Regions from separate parts of the Nakamurella panacisegetis genome, predicted to be linked through region 3. Evidence: riboswitches for the same ligand, from Rfam matches in the RefSeq annotation. Region 3 holds a riboswitch; each other region holds the start of a gene.
What was found. Region 3 has a riboswitch for thiamine pyrophosphate ahead of thiM (hydroxyethylthiazole kinase). Riboswitches for the same ligand answer to the same signal wherever they lie in the genome.
Positions count from the first base shown of each region.

Region 1: it holds a riboswitch for thiamine pyrophosphate, as region 3 does, so the genes downstream of both, thiC (phosphomethylpyrimidine synthase ThiC) here and thiM (hydroxyethylthiazole kinase) in region 3, are expected to answer to the same signal.
Region 2: it holds a riboswitch for thiamine pyrophosphate, as region 3 does, so the genes downstream of both, BLS97_RS02970 (purine-cytosine permease family protein) here and thiM (hydroxyethylthiazole kinase) in region 3, are expected to answer to the same signal.

Region 1 is NZ_LT629710.1:3,912,504-3,917,878, forward strand. Features, by position in the region: gene BLS97_RS24570 (FAD-dependent oxidoreductase) at 53-442, shown strand; gene thiS (sulfur carrier protein ThiS) at 433-633, shown strand; gene BLS97_RS17660 (thiazole synthase) at 635-1,444, shown strand; TPP riboswitch at 1,512-1,623, shown strand; gene thiC (phosphomethylpyrimidine synthase ThiC) at 1,639-3,243, shown strand; gene BLS97_RS17670 (Nramp family divalent metal transporter) at 3,507-4,901, shown strand; gene BLS97_RS17680 (DF family (seleno)protein) at 5,371-5,375, shown strand, end outside.
Region 2 is NZ_LT629710.1:680,708-686,082, reverse strand. Features, by position in the region: gene BLS97_RS02990 (polysaccharide deacetylase family protein) at 1-461, opposite strand, end outside; gene BLS97_RS02985 (dienelactone hydrolase family protein) at 572-1,144, shown strand; gene BLS97_RS02980 (ArsR/SmtB family transcription factor) at 1,170-1,538, opposite strand; gene BLS97_RS02975 (cation diffusion facilitator family transporter) at 1,637-2,770, shown strand; TPP riboswitch at 2,876-3,009, shown strand; partial or broken gene BLS97_RS02970 (purine-cytosine permease family protein) at 3,006-4,100, shown strand; gene BLS97_RS23680 (TenA family protein) at 4,337-5,056, opposite strand; gene BLS97_RS02960 (LacI family DNA-binding transcriptional regulator) at 5,102-5,375, opposite strand, start outside.
Region 3 is NZ_LT629710.1:2,356,876-2,362,250, reverse strand. Features, by position in the region: gene BLS97_RS10390 (alpha-hydroxy-acid oxidizing protein) at 1-602, opposite strand, end outside; gene thiD (bifunctional hydroxymethylpyrimidine kinase/phosphomethylpyrimidine kinase) at 707-1,561, opposite strand; gene thiE (thiamine phosphate synthase) at 1,558-2,199, opposite strand; gene thiM (hydroxyethylthiazole kinase) at 2,196-3,002, opposite strand; TPP riboswitch at 2,997-3,094, opposite strand; gene BLS97_RS10370 (LLM class flavin-dependent oxidoreductase) at 3,160-4,032, shown strand; gene BLS97_RS10365 (cupin domain-containing protein) at 4,022-4,471, opposite strand; gene BLS97_RS10360 (transglutaminase-like domain-containing protein) at 4,468-5,283, opposite strand.

The DNA.
Region 1 (5,375 bases), 1.6 Mb from region 3:
CGGTGCTCACACACACCCTCCGCGCGTTGGTCAGGGCCAGGAGGTCTATCTGGTGCCCAGGGCAGGGGGCGAGGTGGTGCTCGGCGCCACCCAGGAGCAGCAGGGTTTCGACACCGTGGTCACCGCCGGCGGTGTGTTCGAGTTGCTGCGCAACGCATACGAGCTCCTGCCGATCTCCTCGGAATTCGAGATGGCGGAGATGCGGGCCGGTCTGCGGCCCGGCACGCCCGACAACGGGCCGCTGCTCGGGGAGACCGAACCGGGCCTGATTCTGGCCACCGGCCATCACCGCAATGGGATCCTGCTGTCAGCATCCACCGCGGTCGCAGTGACGGCCCTGCTCGCCGGCGGCCCGTTAGCACCACAATGGGAGCCCTTCCAACCGGATCGGTTTCCCAAGACCGACAAACCGACGAACGAGGGAGATCAGCGATGCAGGTAATGCTCAACGGGGTACCCGCCGACCTGGCCGACGGCCTGACCATGGCCGACGTGGTGCACACGATCAGCACCAAGACGTCCGGGATCACCGTTGCCCACAACGGCGAGGTCGTACCCCGGGGCGAATGGCCCGCGGTGGATCTTCGCGATGGCGACCGACTCGATGTGCTGACCGCAGTGCAGGGCGGCTGAGATGAGAGACCTCGATGTCCTGACGGAGTCGACCGAGCCGGATCCGTTCGTCATTGCCGACCTGACGTTCTCCTCGCGGTTGATCGTCGGCACCGGCGGCGCCCCGAGTCTGGCCGGCCTCGGCGAAATCCTCCGCGAATCCCGCACCGACCTGACGACGGTGGCGATGAGGCGGATCGGACCCGATGCGACCGGATCGGTGTTGGACGTCCTTCGCGAAGTCGGTGTGCGGGTGCTGCCCAACACGGCCGGATGCCGCACCGCCGCCGAAGCGGTGCTGACGGCCCGACTCGCCCGCGAGGCATTGGAAACCCAATGGATCAAGGTGGAGGTCGTCGCGGACGAACACACCCTGCTGCCGGACGGACTGGAGTTGTTGGCCGCGTGCGAACAGTTGGTCGATGACGGGTTTGTGGTCCTGCCCTACACCAACGACGACCCGATCCTGGCCCGGCGGTTGGAGCAGGTGGGTTGCGCGGCGGTGATGCCCGGCGGATCCCCGATCGGCTCCGGGCTCGGTATCGCCAACCCCCACAACATCGCCCAGATCGTTGCCGGCGCTGGGGTTCCGATCATCCTGGACGCCGGTATCGGCTCGGCTGCTGATGTGGTCCAGGCGATGGAACTGGGCTGCGATGCCGTGCTGGTCGCCTCGGCCGTCACCCGGGCCGCGCAACCGATCCGGATGGCAAGGGCCATGCGGCTGGCGGCCTGCGCCGGCCGGGATTCCTATCTCGCGGGCCGTATCCCGCGCCGCTGGTCGGCCGAGGCATCCTCGTCGTACGAGGGCATGCTGGAAGGAATGCTGTAGCACCGCAGATCAAACGAATATCGGGGCCGCCGGATGCACGATCCCGGTAGCTCTGGCATAGTGAGCACCAATGACCCGCGGGAGCCCGGTAAGTCCGGGCTGAGAGGGAGGCACTCCAGCCTCCGACCGCCGAACCTGATCCGGATAATGCCGGCGCAGGAAGGGAAGATCCGATGGCGTCTGCAACCCATTCGATGAGAAGCAAGGTTTATCAACAGGGTTCACGCCCGGACCTGAGGGTGCCGTTCACCCGGGTGGAACTGTCGGGCGGCGAACCGCCGGTCCTGCTGTACGACACCTCCGGACCTGGCGGTGACCTTACGATGGGTCTGCCGGAACTGCGCCTGGGCTGGATCACCGAACGCGGCGACGTCGACACCGCCCCGGCGGTGGGGCCCGCCAACGAGGGACGGATGGTCCGGCGGGCGCGGGCCGGCCGGCGCGTGACGCAATTGCACTATGCCCGCAGCGGCATCATCACGCCCGAGATGGAGTTCGCCGCGATCCGCGAGCAGATGGACCCGGAGGCGGTGCGCGCCGAGATCGCTGCCGGCCGCGCGATTCTGCCCAACAACATCAATCATCCGGAATCCGAGCCGATGCTGATCGGCGAGAAGTTCCTGGTAAAGGTCAATGCCAACATCGGTACCTCAGCGGTGTCCTCCGGCATCGCCGAAGAGGTCGACAAGATGAGCTGGGCGTGCACGTGGGGCGCCGACACCGTGATGGACCTGTCCACCGGCAAGCACATCCACCGCATCCGCGAGGCGATCGTGCGGAACTCCCCGGTCCCGATCGGGACCGTTCCGCTCTACCAGGCGCTTGAGAAGGTCAACGGCGACCCGCAATTGCTGACGTGGGAGATCTACCGAGACACCGTGATCGAGCAGGCCGAACAGGGCGTGGACTACATGACAGTCCACGCCGCGGTACTGCTGGCACACGTTCCGCTCGCCGTCGACCGGGTCACCGGGATCGTCTCGCGCGGCGGATCGATCATGGCTGCGTGGGCACTGGCCCGGCACGAGGAAAATTTCCTCTACACCCGCTTCCGGGATCTCTGTGAAATCTTCGCCCAATTCGACATCGCGTTCTCCCTCGGCGACGGTCTACGGCCCGGCAGCATCGCCGACGCCAACGACGAAGCGCAGTTCGCCGAACTGAGGACCCAGGGTGAATTGACCACGATCGCGTGGGAATACGACGTGCAGGTGATGAACGAGGGCCCGGGCCACGTCCCCTTGCACAAGATCAAGGAGAACGTCGACAAACAAAAACTGTGGTGCTCGGACGCGCCTTTTTACACCCTCGGGCCGCTGACGACCGACATCGCCCCGGCTTACGACCACATCACCTCGGCCATCGGCGCCGCGGTGATCGCCATGCACGGCACCGCGATGCTCTGCTACGTCACTCCCAAGGAACACCTCGGACTGCCGAACCGCGAGGACGTCAAAGCCGGGATGATCGCCTACAAGATCGCCGCCCACGCCGGTGATCTCGCCAAGAATCACCCCGGCGCGCAGGTCTGGGACGACGCGCTGTCCAAGGCCCGGTTCGAATTCCGCTGGGAGGACCAGTTCAACCTGGCCATCGACCCGGACCAGGCCCGCTCCTACCACGACGAGACCCTCCCCGCCATCGGCGCCAGGACTGCACACTTCTGCTCCATGTGCGGACCGAAATTCTGCTCCATGAAGATTTCCCACGAACTCAAGGATCTCGCCGCCCAGGGAATGGCCATGAAGTCGGCCGAATTCAAGGAGGCCGGCGCAAAGCTCTATCTCCCACTGGCCTAGCCGACCACTATCATCATGCGCCGCCACATTGAACAGCAACGCTCGAAGGGCTCGATTCCGGGGGCCTGCGGCTGGTCCACCCCCTCATCAGTCGTCACAGCGTCAATGGTGTCAGCGATGATCTGCTACCTCTCGGTCGCACCAGATCCACCATTTAAAATTGACAGTCCGTCGCCGGCATCTGAGGCCTGTCTACGGTGTACGGTTCCGCGATGTGGTCCAGAACCCCGAGAAACCTTCGGAGTCGCAGGAAAGGAGACGCTGTGCCTGACGCTGCCGACTCCTCTGCAGAGTTGGTGCCTGCGGCCGCTGGGAAGGGTGACGCCGAAGGTTCGCAACTGCGGAGTGAGGTCGATCTGACCCAGGGTCCGCACCGGACCGGTTGGCGGTATTACCTGCGCGCCATTGGTCCCGGCCTGGTGACCGGGGCGAGCGATGACGACCCCTCCGGCGTGGCCACCTACAGCCAGGCCGGCGCGGCCCAGGGTTACGGCATGCTGTGGGTCAGTCTTGTTACCTTTCCGCTGATGGCGGCCGTGCAGGAGATCTGCGATCGTACGGCGCTGGCCACCGGCAAGAGCCTGGGCGAGCTGGTCGTCATTCGATGGCGAAGTCGACCGGCGCGGATCTTCTTCGGGGCCTTGCTGATCGGCCTGCTCGCCGCAAACGCACTGAACATCGCCGCCGACCTGGTCGCGGTCGGATCCGGAATGACCTTGCTGCATGCCGGTCCCACCTGGCTCTGGGCCCTTGTGGCCGGCGTCGCGACCACGGCCCTGGTGATGTTCGGTTCGTTCGCCCGGATCGCCCTGGTGTTCAAGGTGCTCTGCGCCGCGCTACTGGTCTATTTCGTCGTCGCCATCTTGGTGCATCCACCGGCCGGGCAAGTGCTGCGGGGCACCTTTGTCCCCCAGATGCAGCTCAATCCCACCTACCTCACGTTGCTGGTGGCCGTGCTGGGTACCACCATCAGCCCCTACCTTTTCTTCTGGCAATCGGCGCACCGCCTCGAGGACATGCGAGACGAGCCAGAGCAGGGACGACGCGCGGTTCCGCTGGCCGAACGTGACAGCAGCAAATCACGGCGCAAGCTTCGCGCATCCAGGCTGGATGTCATCGCCGGGATGGCGTTCAACAACCTGGTCATGTTCGCCATCATCGTGTCGACCTCGGCCACGCTGCACGCCCACGGCACCACGAACCTGAACAGCGCGGCCGACGCAGCGAAGGCGCTGGAACCTTTGGCCGGCCGCTGGGCCGGAGCCCTGTTCGCGTTGGGATTCATCGGCTCGGGAATGCTCGCTATTCCAGTCCTGGCCGGCGCCGGGGCCGCTGGTATGGCAGGACTGTTGGGCCGGCGGTTCGGTTTCTCTCGTTCGGTCCGCCAGGCCCCCGTGTTCTACGGCCTCGTCGCCGTCGGAACTCTGGGGGGCACCGCTCTCACCCTGGCCCACGTCGACCCCGTTCAGCTCCTGGTCATCAGCGCCTACATCAACGGTGTCGCCGCCGCGCCCTTCCTTCTCCTGGTGATGCTCATCTCGAGCAGCAGGACAATCATGGGCCCCCACCGCAACGGACGGATCGCAACAACGCTGGGATGGGCCACCATGGTCCCCATGACCACCGCCGCAATCACCAGCTTCATCGTCGGCGGCTGACCCCGGCCGGCCCGGCCGGGCGCGGCCGCAATTTTCGCTCGTCGTATGGGGCCCCGCTCATGGCGACCGCTGAGCCGCACTGGCTGACTCCGCGTGGCCTACGAGCCCGCCGCAGCGCAGGCCCTCGTGCGAAACAATCCCGGGTGCTCAGCCATCGCCGAGAGTGACCGCCGCTGGCTGCCCTACCGGCGCGGCCTTGGCCTGACGGCCCTGATCGCCGACGTTGCCGGGCATCACCGGCGGCAGTGGCGGCGATGATGATGACCAGAACGTCAGCGTCCACCAGGCCGCCGGATGAATGATCGTCAAGACCACCGGGACCACCCCGGTCGACCAGGGCGCCCCGGACGAGCCGGTCGGACACAAACACGACGGGCCGAGTAATCGGCCTGGTCACCGCGATGAAAAGTCCGCATGAGTGGGCGAGCCGAGTAGCTCCCGTGAACCGTGAGTAGGGACGATGTCAAACATGAA
Region 2 (5,375 bases), 1.7 Mb from region 3:
ACCGTGATCAGGGCCTTCTTCTGCCGGGCGATCTGCAGGATCTGGCGGGCCAGGCCGGTGTCGCCGGCGCCGTGAAAGGTCAGGGCGACCTGACCCCGGTCGGTCGGACCGTGGGAGATCTGTTCCGCCGGTCCGCCGGGGGGCCGGGTCGACGTCGGGGCGGTCCGGCTGGTCCGGGTGGGAGGGGCTGCCGGGCGGGACGACGGCCGGGACGCGGTCGAGCGGCCGGGAGTCGACGCGGTCGTGGTGCCGGGGGTCGTGGTCGCCCGTGGCCGGGCGGGCGATGAGTTCACCCGGGGGACCGATAACGCCGCGGAGGCCGACCCGGGGCCGGTCGCGGCGACGTCCGGCGAGGGGGCCGGGGGACCGGACCGGATGGCCGAGGTGCACGCGGCCGCGACCGCCGCGGTGAACGCCAGGCCCACCCCGATCAGGGCCCGTCGCGATATTCCACTGTGCATGAGGGAAGTATCCGGCCGGATCCCGATCTGACCCAATCGAGCACGATCGCCCGGCCCCGCCTAGGATTTCTCCGACCTCGATCCGTCCGCCGTCTTCGGAGAGGCACGTCATGGCCGAAGTGCTGCTGTTCCATCACGCCCAGGGGCTGACTCCCGGCGTGGTGGCCCTTGCGGACGTGCTCCGCGCCGCCGGGAACACCGTCCACACCCCCGATCTGTACGACGGGCACACCTTCGATGTGCTCGACGACGGGCTGGCCTACGCCGGTGGCGTCGGGTTCGAGGAGTTGATGAAGCTCGGGGTGCGGGCCGCCGCCGAGCTGCCGGAAGCCCTGGTGTACATCGGGTTCTCCTTGGGCGTGATGCCCGCGCAGAACCTGGCCCAGACCCGGCCCGGTGCCCGGGGGGCGGTCTTCATGGGCTCCTGTCTGCCGGCGGGTGAATTCGGGGGCTGGCCGCCGGAGGTGCCGGTGCGGATCCACGGCATGGCGGCCGACCCCATCTTCACCGGCGAGGGCGATCTGGAGGCGGCCCGCGAGCTCGTCAGCTCGGCGCCGGATGCTGAATTGTTCCTCTACCCGGGTGATCGCCACCTGTTCGTCGGCCGATCACTGCCCGACTACGACCCCGACGCCACTGAACTGCTGCTCGACCGCACGGTGCGGTTCCTGCGCGAGGTGTGAACGACGCGCGGTCCCGCGGCCGCGCTCAGTCGTGGACGGGCTCGCCGGTGATCTGGTGGTCGGCCTGGAACATCGCTTCCCGCAACAGATTGCGGACGTGCCCGCCGCGCAGCCGATAGACGATCCGGCGCCCCTCGCGGGTGCCTTCGACCAGACCGGCCAACCGGAGCTTCGACAGATGCTGGCTGGCCACGGTCGGCCGGCAGCCGGCTGCGGCGGCCAGGCTGGCCACGTCCATCTCGCGGGAGGACATGGCCCACAACATGCGCACCCGGGTCGGATCGGCCAGCATCGCGAACGAAACCACGGCTGCGTCCACCTGGGCCGGTGACGGATTCTCCGGGTGGGGACCGCCGACCGCGGCAACGGCATCCGTGGTCGCGGGGACGGTCATACATCTCACCCTAGCCGACCACCTTCATACCTTCACGGATGCGAAGATGACGATAGTATGACGGCGAACCCAACCGGCCCGGCGAAACGAGTCACCTGATGAGTCACCTTGTTGTCCGCGAGCATTCCGACCTCGACCTACCCGCGGCAGCCGAGCACGAGCACGACCACGACCACGATGAGCACGGGCACAGCCACGCCAATCACGACGAGCACGAACACGGCCACTCGCACGAGCACGGCCACTCACACGACGTGAGTTCCCCGTGGTCATCGATCAGGCATTGGCTGTCGGAACTGGTCGGCGGGCATTCCCACGACACGGTCGACGCCATCGACGACGCGCTGGAGGCCGACAGTGCGGGCCGACGGGCCCTTGTGATCAGCCTCATCGGGCTGGGTCTCACGGCCGCCATCCAGGGCGTGGTGGTGCTGCTGTCCGGCTCCATCGCCCTGTTGGGCGACACGCTGCACAACGTCGCCGACGCACTGACCGCAGTGCCCCTGCTGATCGCGTTCACGTTGGTCCGTCGACCGCCGAACAAGCGCCACACCTACGGTTACGGCCGCGCCGAGGACATCGGCGGGCTGTTCGTCATCGCCATGATGCTGCTGTCCAGCGTTCTGGCCGGATACGAGGCCATCGCCCGGCTCATCCATCCGCAGCCGGTGTCGCACCTCTGGGCGGTGGCCGGGGCCGGACTGATCGGCTTCCTGGGCAACGAGATCGTGGCCCGCTACCGGATCCGGGTCGGGCGCCAGATCGGATCGGCCGCACTGGTCGCCGACGGCCTGCACGCCCGCACCGACGGATTCACCAGTCTGGCCGTCCTGCTCGGCGCCGGCGGCGTCGCCCTCGGCTGGCGTTGGGCCGACCCGGTGGTCGGACTGCTGATCATGGTCGCCATCCTCGGAGTGCTCCGGTCGGCGATCCGTCAGGTCGGGGCCCGTCTCATGGACGCGGTCGATCCCGGTGTGGTGGACCTGGCCGCCGCGGCGATCGGCACGGTCGACGGGGTGCGACAGATCCGCGAGCTCAGGTTGCGCTGGATCGGGCACACCCTGCGGGCCGAGGCCGAGATCACCGTCGATCCGGCGCTCACCGTGCAGGAGGCGCACCAGATCGCCGATCACGCCGAGGCCCACCTGCTGGCCGGGGTGCGTCGCCTGGCCGCCGCCACCATCCAGGTCAGCCCGGCCCGGGTCGAGGCCGATCCGCAGCCGCACGGGTGAGCCACCGCCGGTGACGCGGCCCGGCTTCTCGGTGGGGCCACCGGTTCACCGGGACGGTGCCGGACCGGGACGGTGCCGCGGACGGGCACCGATCCCCCTACACTGATCGCATCCCGCGGGAGCCCGCAGATCGGGCTGAGAGGGTGGACGAGCGGCGGAAACATCGAATCCGCCCAGGCCACCGACCGCTTGAACCTGATCCGGCTAGTACCGGCGCAGGGAGAGGTTGGCTGTCATGTCCACATCTGTATCCAGATCGTCCCGACCATCGGCTGCATCGTCGGTGGCCCCTCCAGACGAGGCGCCGCACACCCTCACCGAGGCCGCCCCCCGCACCCTGGGCCTGCTCGACCAGCTGGGGCTGTGGGGCAACCTCGGGGTCAGCCTCCTCGGTTTCGCCGGGGCGGTCGCCGTCCTGCAGCCGTCCGGCGCGTCGCCGCTCGGGCTCACAGCGGCGATCGTCGCCATCGTCACCGGATCGGTACTCGGCGGGTTGATCCTCGGGGCGACGCTGGTGCTCGGAGCCCGGACCGGGGCGCCGGCCATGGTGCTTCTCCGCGGACTGCTCGGGGCCAAGGCCTCGTTCGTCCCGACCGTGCTGAACATCGCACAGTGCCTGGGCTGGGCTGTGTTCGAGTTGTTCGTCATTTCCAGTGGACTGCAGGCCCTTTCCCGCGGTCACCTGCCGTCCTGGCTCTGTGTCGTCGTCGCCGGCGCCGTCACCACCGGGCTCACCCTCCGGCCGCTCGGCGCCATCCGGGTACTGCGCAAGTACGTCTCCGTCCTGGTCGTGCTGTCGATGATCGTTCTTGCTGTCGGCCTGCTGCGCCGTCCGACCGGCGCGATCACCGGTTCCTGGGGCGGATTCTGGCTCGCGGTCGACGCGGTCATCGCCCTGACCATCTCCTGGGTCCCGCTCGGGGCCGACTACTCGCGTCATTCCCGCAGCGCCCGTTCGGCTTTCGCCGGCGGCTTCCTCGGATACGGGGTGACCCAGGTCGCCTGTCTGTTGATCGGCGTGGTGGCTCTGACCCAGCTCGGCTCGAGCAACGGAGATCAGATCCCCGATCTGTTCCTGACCCTCCCGTTGGGCACGGTGGCCTTCGCGATCCTGGTGCTGCGGGAGACCGATCAGTCGTTCGCGAACGTCTACTCCACCGCTGTCTCGATCCAGAACATGGCCCCGCGTTGGGATCGGCGGATCCTGACCGTGCTGATCGGGGCGGGTACGACGGTGCTCGCGCTCACCGTCGACGTGTCCCAGTACGAGAACTTCCTCTACCTGATCGGGGCCGTCTTCATCCCGCTGTCCGGTGCTCTGGTCGCCGGCTGGGCCCGCTCACGCGTCGCGGTTGCCCCGCCCGCGCCGGTGGTCGACGGTTCGTCGAGCGCCGAACCCACGGCCCTCGTCGCCGTCTGGGACGTGTCGGATGCGGCGCCCGTCCGGCCTGGGATGATCGCCGCCTGGATCATCGGATTCGTGGTCTACCAGTTGATCAACCCGGGCGGGATCGCCGGGTGGTCCTCGTTCTGGACCCGGATGGGGACCGACCTGCACCTCATCGGTCACCCGTGGCTGTCGGCCTCGATCGCCTCGTTCGTGGTCGCCGTGCTGGTGGCCCTGCCCTTCGCATCGCCGAAGGCGGGCCAGGTCTCGCCGCGCCAGGCGGCGTCCCAGAACATCCACTCGTAACGGGCGGCGGTGGCGAACGCGGCGTGCATGTCCGCCACCACCGAGGCCGACGAATTGGACGCGCACCGGTCGACGATGTCCTTGGCCCGTGCGGTCGCGGCTGCGAAATCCGGATCGCCGTACGTCTGGATCCAGTCTGCGTACGGATGTCCGGACAGGTCCAGACCGTCCATCAGCCGCTGACCCGTGTCCTGGTAGATCCAGAAGCACGGCAACAGCGCGGCGGCCAGTACCGGGTAGCTCCCGCGCGCCGCCGCGCCGAGCAGGAAGGTGACGTAGGCCGTCCCGGCCGGTGACGGCGGCGCCGCGTCGAGGTCGAGCACCCGGCCGGCGTGCAGCGTGCGTTCCACCTCGATGGCGTCGTGGGCGGAGCGGGCCCAGAACGACAGATCGTCGGGGTGCGAGGCTTGTGCCGCGCACATGGCCAGGGCGCGGGCGTACCCCAGAAGGTAGTGCGCGTCCTGTGCCAGGTAGCCGAGGAACGTTGCCTCGGCCAGGGTTCCGTCCCGCAGACCCAGCAGGAACGGATGCTCGTCGATGGCCCGCCGGATCGTCGCGGTGTCGGCCCAGGCGGTGTCGGTGAAGCGGTCCATGGTGTTCCTGTCTCCTCGGGATGGGTTCGAACGATCAGTGGCTGGTCAGGTCCGGGGAGGTGGCCCGGTGCTGCTGCGAAGTACCAGTTCAGGCGGGATGACCTGCTCCCGGGGGCCGATGCGGGTGCCGTCGAGCCGGCCGGCGATGCGAGCGACCGCCAATCGGGCCAGCCGGCCCGGATTCTGGCCGACCGTCGTCAGGTCGACGTAGGACAGAGCGGCCAGCCGACTGTCGTCCCAGCCGATCACCGAGACGTCCTGCGGGACCTGCCGCCCGTTGCGGTGCAGCGTGTCCAGGACGCCAAGGGCGCAGCGGTCG
Region 3 (5,375 bases):
CCGGTCGCGAACGGGAGCGACCCCAGATCCAGATCACGCGGCCGCCAGCCGAGCATCGTGGTGTCCAGGGTGACGACGATGGCCTCCGCGCCGGCCGCCTCGGCCCGTCCGACCAGACTGGCGACCAGGTCGTCGGAGGTGCTCCAGTAGAGCTGGAACCAACGAGGCGAATCCCCCATCGCGGCCGCGCACTCCTCCATCGGGACGGACGCCTGGTTGGAGAAGATGTACGGCAGGCCAAGGGCCGCCGCCGCTCTCGCGACGGCGAGGTCCGCGTCGCGGTGCACCAGGCCGAGCGCGCCGATCGGCGCCAGCAGCATCGGCGCGGGCAGCCGGCGGCCGAACAGCTCGACCGACAAGTCCCGGGACGAGACGTCCCGCAACACCCTCGGCGACAACTGACGGCGCGCGAAGGCAGCCCGGTCGGCGGCCATCGTCAGCTCGAGTCCGGCGCCCCCGGTCACGTAGGCGAAGGCCTTGGCCGACAGTCGAGATCGAGCGGCCGCCTCCAGGGCGGTCCAGCCGGTGGGCACCTCCGGTCGCCGACCGAGCACCCCGGCGGCGTAGATCGAACCCTGCCGTGCCCGTCCGGAGATCGTCATGCCGACCACTCTTGCACCCCGGCCGACCGTCACACCCACGTCCGAGGGGTTACACCCCCGGTCGACCGGCGGCCCGTGGCCGTCGCGAGTTCACCGTCGCGAGTTCACCGTCGCGGCCACATGGCCGAGAAGTGATGTACCGGGCCGTGTCCGCTGTAGGGCGAGTAGTCGGTGCCGGTGCCGCCGATCATGAGCTCGTCGGCGTGGCGCAAGGCCGTGGTCAGGTAGGCCTTCGCCTCCTGCACGGCGGTGAACCAGTCATCAGCGCCGGGGCGGAGTACGGCGACGGCCGAGGACAACGTGCAACCGGTGCCATGTGTATTGGCGGTGTCGATCCGCTCCGCGGTCAACTCCTGCACCCGGCCGTCGCTGTCGACCAGGTAGTCCGTCGCCTCCGGGCCGACCAGGTGGCCACCCTTCAGCAGCACCCGCCGCGCGCCGATCGCCCGCAGCGCAAGGCTCTGCGCCCTGGTCTCGTCCGCATCCGCGGCACGCTGGGTACCCAGCAGCGCGGCCGCCTCGTCCAGGTTCGGCGTGATCAGGTCGGCCAGTGGCAACAACTCCGACCGCATGACGTCCTCGGCGTCGGGTGCCAACAGCCGATCCCCCGACGTCGCCACCATCACCGGATCCAGGACCACGACGGGCGGCGCGTACCGCCGCAGCGCATCGGCCACCGCCCGGGCGATCTCCGCGTTCGCGATCATGCCGACCTTCACGGCGTCGATGCCGACGTCGGCGAACAACGCGTCGAGCTGCTCGGCGACGAACCCGGCCGGGATCGGGAAGACGCCGGACACGCCGCGGGTGCTCTGCGCGGTCAGGGCCGTGATGACGGCGCAGCCGTAGCCACCGAGCGCACTGAAGGTCTTCAGATCGGCCTGGATCCCGGCGCCGCCGCTGGGATCGGAACCGGCGATGCTCAGCACCACCGGCGGGTGGCCGGGCGGCCGGGTCACGGCGCGTCCCATCCTCGGCGCAGCGTCGCAGCCGCGGCCGCCGGGTCGGCCTGACCGCAGATCGCCGAGATGACCGCCAGACCAACCGCTCCCGCGCGACGCAGCTCGGGGATGTCCGCCGCCTTGACGCCACCGATGGCCACGCAGGGCACCGAACCGGCCGCACACATCGCGGCCAGGGCGTCGAACCCGATCGCGGGTGCGGCGTCGGTCTTGGACGGCGTGTCCCGGATCGGGCCGACCCCGAGCAGATCGACGGTGCCGTCCGGCAGCATCAGTGCGTCCCGCAGTTCCGCCTCGGTCGACACCGAGAGGCCGAGGTGGGCGGCCGGTCCGATCAGCCGCCGAGCGGCGAGAGGATGCAGATCGCGCTGACCGACGTGCACGCCGTGGGCCCCGACCGCGAGGGCGACGTCGACCCGGTCGTTCACGATCACCGGAATGCCGGTCTCCCGGAGCGCGTCCAGCACCGCCGTCGCGAGCGCGGCCAGATCACGGGTGCTGGCCAGCGGATCGCGGATCTGAACCGCACTGACTCCCCCGGTCACCGCCCGCCGCACCGTGTCGACCACCCCGGCCGGCCCGCCGCAGAGCACGGTGTCGGTCACCAGGTAGACCGACGCGTCGATCCTGCTCAAGAAACGCTCACCGCGCCTCCCTGCGCAATCTCGTTGCCCGACAGCTCGTCCAGCGCATCGAGGAAGGCCACGGCGAACATGCCGATCCCCTCGCTCTGCTTCGCCGCCCGGTCGCCGGCCACACACACCCAGGCGGTGGCGGCGGCCGCCGCGAGCAACCGATCCGGGGTGACGGCGGCGCAGGCGCCCATCAGCGCCCCGAGGAAGCACCCCACTCCGGTGACCCGGGTGAGCTGGTCGTTGCCCGACGCCACTCGTACCGTCCGGGTGCCGTCGGTGATCAGGTCGACCGCGCCGCTCATCGCGACCACGGTGGCGAAGTCCCCGGCCACCTGCGCCGCGACCTCGGCCACCTCGTCGGGGGTCGCCGTGGAATCGACTCCCCGTCCTCCCGTGCCACCGGACAACGCGCCGATCTCGGAAGCGTTACCCCGGATGACGGCCGGCCCGAGGGCGGCGAATTCGTGGGCCAGACCGGTGCGGAGGGGCAGCGCCCCGATGGCCACCGGATCCAGGATCCACGGCACCCCGGCCCCGATAGCCCCGGCGATACCGGCCCGCATACCCGCCGCCTGGGCCGTGGTCACGGTGCCGAGGTTGATCAACAGGGCGCCGGCCACCGACGCCAGCAGACCCGCCTCCTCCGGCGCGTCGACCATGGCCGGCGCGGCACCGGCGGCCAACAGACCGTTGGCGGTGAAGTTCGCGACCACGGTGTTGGTGATGCACTGCACCAACGGCGAGGCCGCTCGCACACGGTCGATCACGGCGGCGATGTCGGCCGTCGTCAGAGCTGATTCCAGAGTCACTGGCGTTCCCTTCGCAAGCACTACCTTGGCAGGTTCCACGGGTGCATCTCAGCCGGTTCTCGCCTCCGGCGCCCCGCGCCGTCCACCACCGTAGCCGGTTCCGGTGCGTGCCTGGGTACGCACCGTCCCGGCGGGCGTAGGTTCTGTGGCCATGACCATCACCCCACCCCGACGGCTCGGCGTCATGTTCGACCGGGCCCGCCCGCCCGAGCAGCTCGCCGGCTTCGCCCGAGACCTGGAGCAGGCCGGCTTCGACGAGATCTGGGTGGTCGAGGACCTGGGCTGGGGTGGGGCGATGTCGTCCGCGGCCACCGCGCTGGCCGCTACCGGATCCATCACCGTCGGCATCGGGATCGTCCCCGCGCCGCTGCGGAACGTCGCGGTGCTCGCGATGGAACTGGCCACGCTGGAGCGGCTGCATCCCGGGCGGCTGCTGGCCGGGATCGGCCACGGCGTGACGCCATGGATGCGGCAGGTCGGTGCGGCCGTCGAGTCACCGCTGACGCTGCTGGAGGAGACCTTCCGGGCCACCCGCGCGCTGCTGCGCGGCGAATTCGTCGATGCCCACGGCCGCTACGTGACGGTGGACGGGGTCCGGCTGGTCCACCCGCCGGCCGCGGTGCCGCCACTGCTGGCCGGTGTCATGAAGCCGCGGTCGCTGGCCCTGGCCGGCCGGGTCGCCGACGGCACAATCCTCGCCGAAGGCACCGGGCCGAGCGTCATAGCCGCTGCGCGGCAACACATCTCAGCCGCCAGTGAGCATTCGCTGACCGTTCTCACGCACGTGTGCATCGAATCCGACGAGCAGGCACTGGCTGCGGCCACCGCCGACGTCCGGGCCGAGTTCGCCGAGGTTCAGGGCGTCGCTCCGGCGCAGGTCTACCTGGCTGATGGGCCGGCATCTGTTGCTGCGCAGAAGGTTTCCGCGCTCTGGGACGCCGGCGCGGACAGTGTGGTGCTGCGCCCGATCGGCGATCGGCCGCTGGCGACGGTGCTCGCCCTGCGGGCGGCCCTCACCGGCTGAGCTCGTCGATCCGGGTCGCCCACCCGGGGAACATCGCCGTCAACTCCGGCTGGTCGCCCAACTCGAAATCGGACCACTCGAAAGCGGGCACCACCACGGTCGACACCAAAGACCAGGCCCCGTCGGGCGAGGCGCCCTGCCAGGTGCCCGCCGGAATCAGTACCTGCGGCTGCTGCCCGGCGGCGAGATCGCTGCCCAGCACCACCTCACGGCCGTCACCGTCCAGGACGAGCATCCGCAGAGGCGCGCCGGCGTGGTGGAAGAACAGCTCGTCGCTGGTCCGCATGCGGTGCAGCGCCGAGAAATCGTCCCCGGACACCAGGTAGTAGATGGCCGTCGCTGCGCTCGCCCCGGTCGCCGTGTACACCCGGCGGAAGTAGCCACCCTCGGGATCCAGTCGCTCCAGGCCGAGGCGGGCGATGATCTCCTCGGCCGTCACCCGTGCACCGCCGTCAGTTCCTGGGCGATCACCGTCATGTTCTCCAGCAGCGGGCCGCCGAACGTCGTCGCCATGGCCACGTCCGAGGCGTCCCGGCCCCGGCCGATCAGGATGCGGCCCTTGCGACGCTGGTTGTTCCGCGGATCGAAAGTCCACCATCGTCCGCCCAACCAGACTTCCATCCAGGCCGCGAAGTCGTTCGGCGAACCGTCATCGGGTACGTCCATGAACGGCAGGTACCCGAACACGTACCGGGCCGGGATGTTCAGTGCCCGGCAGAAGGAAATGGCCAGGTGAGTGAAATCGCGGCAGACCCCGAATCCCGACGCATTGACGTCGGCCGCGGTCGAGGTGGGATGGCTGCTCCCGTACGCGAACTGCAGATGACGATGAACGTGGTCGCAGATCGCCTGCACCCGTTGATATCCCGGTGGCGTGTCGGCGAAACGCCACCAGGCTTCGTTGCCCAGCATGTCGGGCAGGCAATAGCGGCTGGGCATTGTGTAGAGCAGGACGTCGTCCGGCAGTTCGTGCGGCGCGACCTCCGGGGCCGATTCGTCGAAATCCTCGGTCTCGTCGGCCACGTCGACCAGGGCTCGATAGGAGAACGTGGACGGCCCGGCCGGCAGCACCACCCGCAGGCAGCGGTTGCCGTACAGGTCGCGGTACTCGTGCGCATCGAGCGGCGGCCGGAAGCTGAACGCCTCACCGGTGACGCCATCACCCAGAGGCGCGACCTGGAAGACAGTGGACGTCTCTATCTCGGCCGAATACGTGAAGTCGCAGCCGATCTGGACCCGCCGGTTGGTCACACGTGACTCCATTCGCCGGGCCGACCCCGGCCGGTCGACCGCTGGTCGGCAGATCGCCGGGTCGGCAGCGAACCCTGCACCGGAGGGCTCGT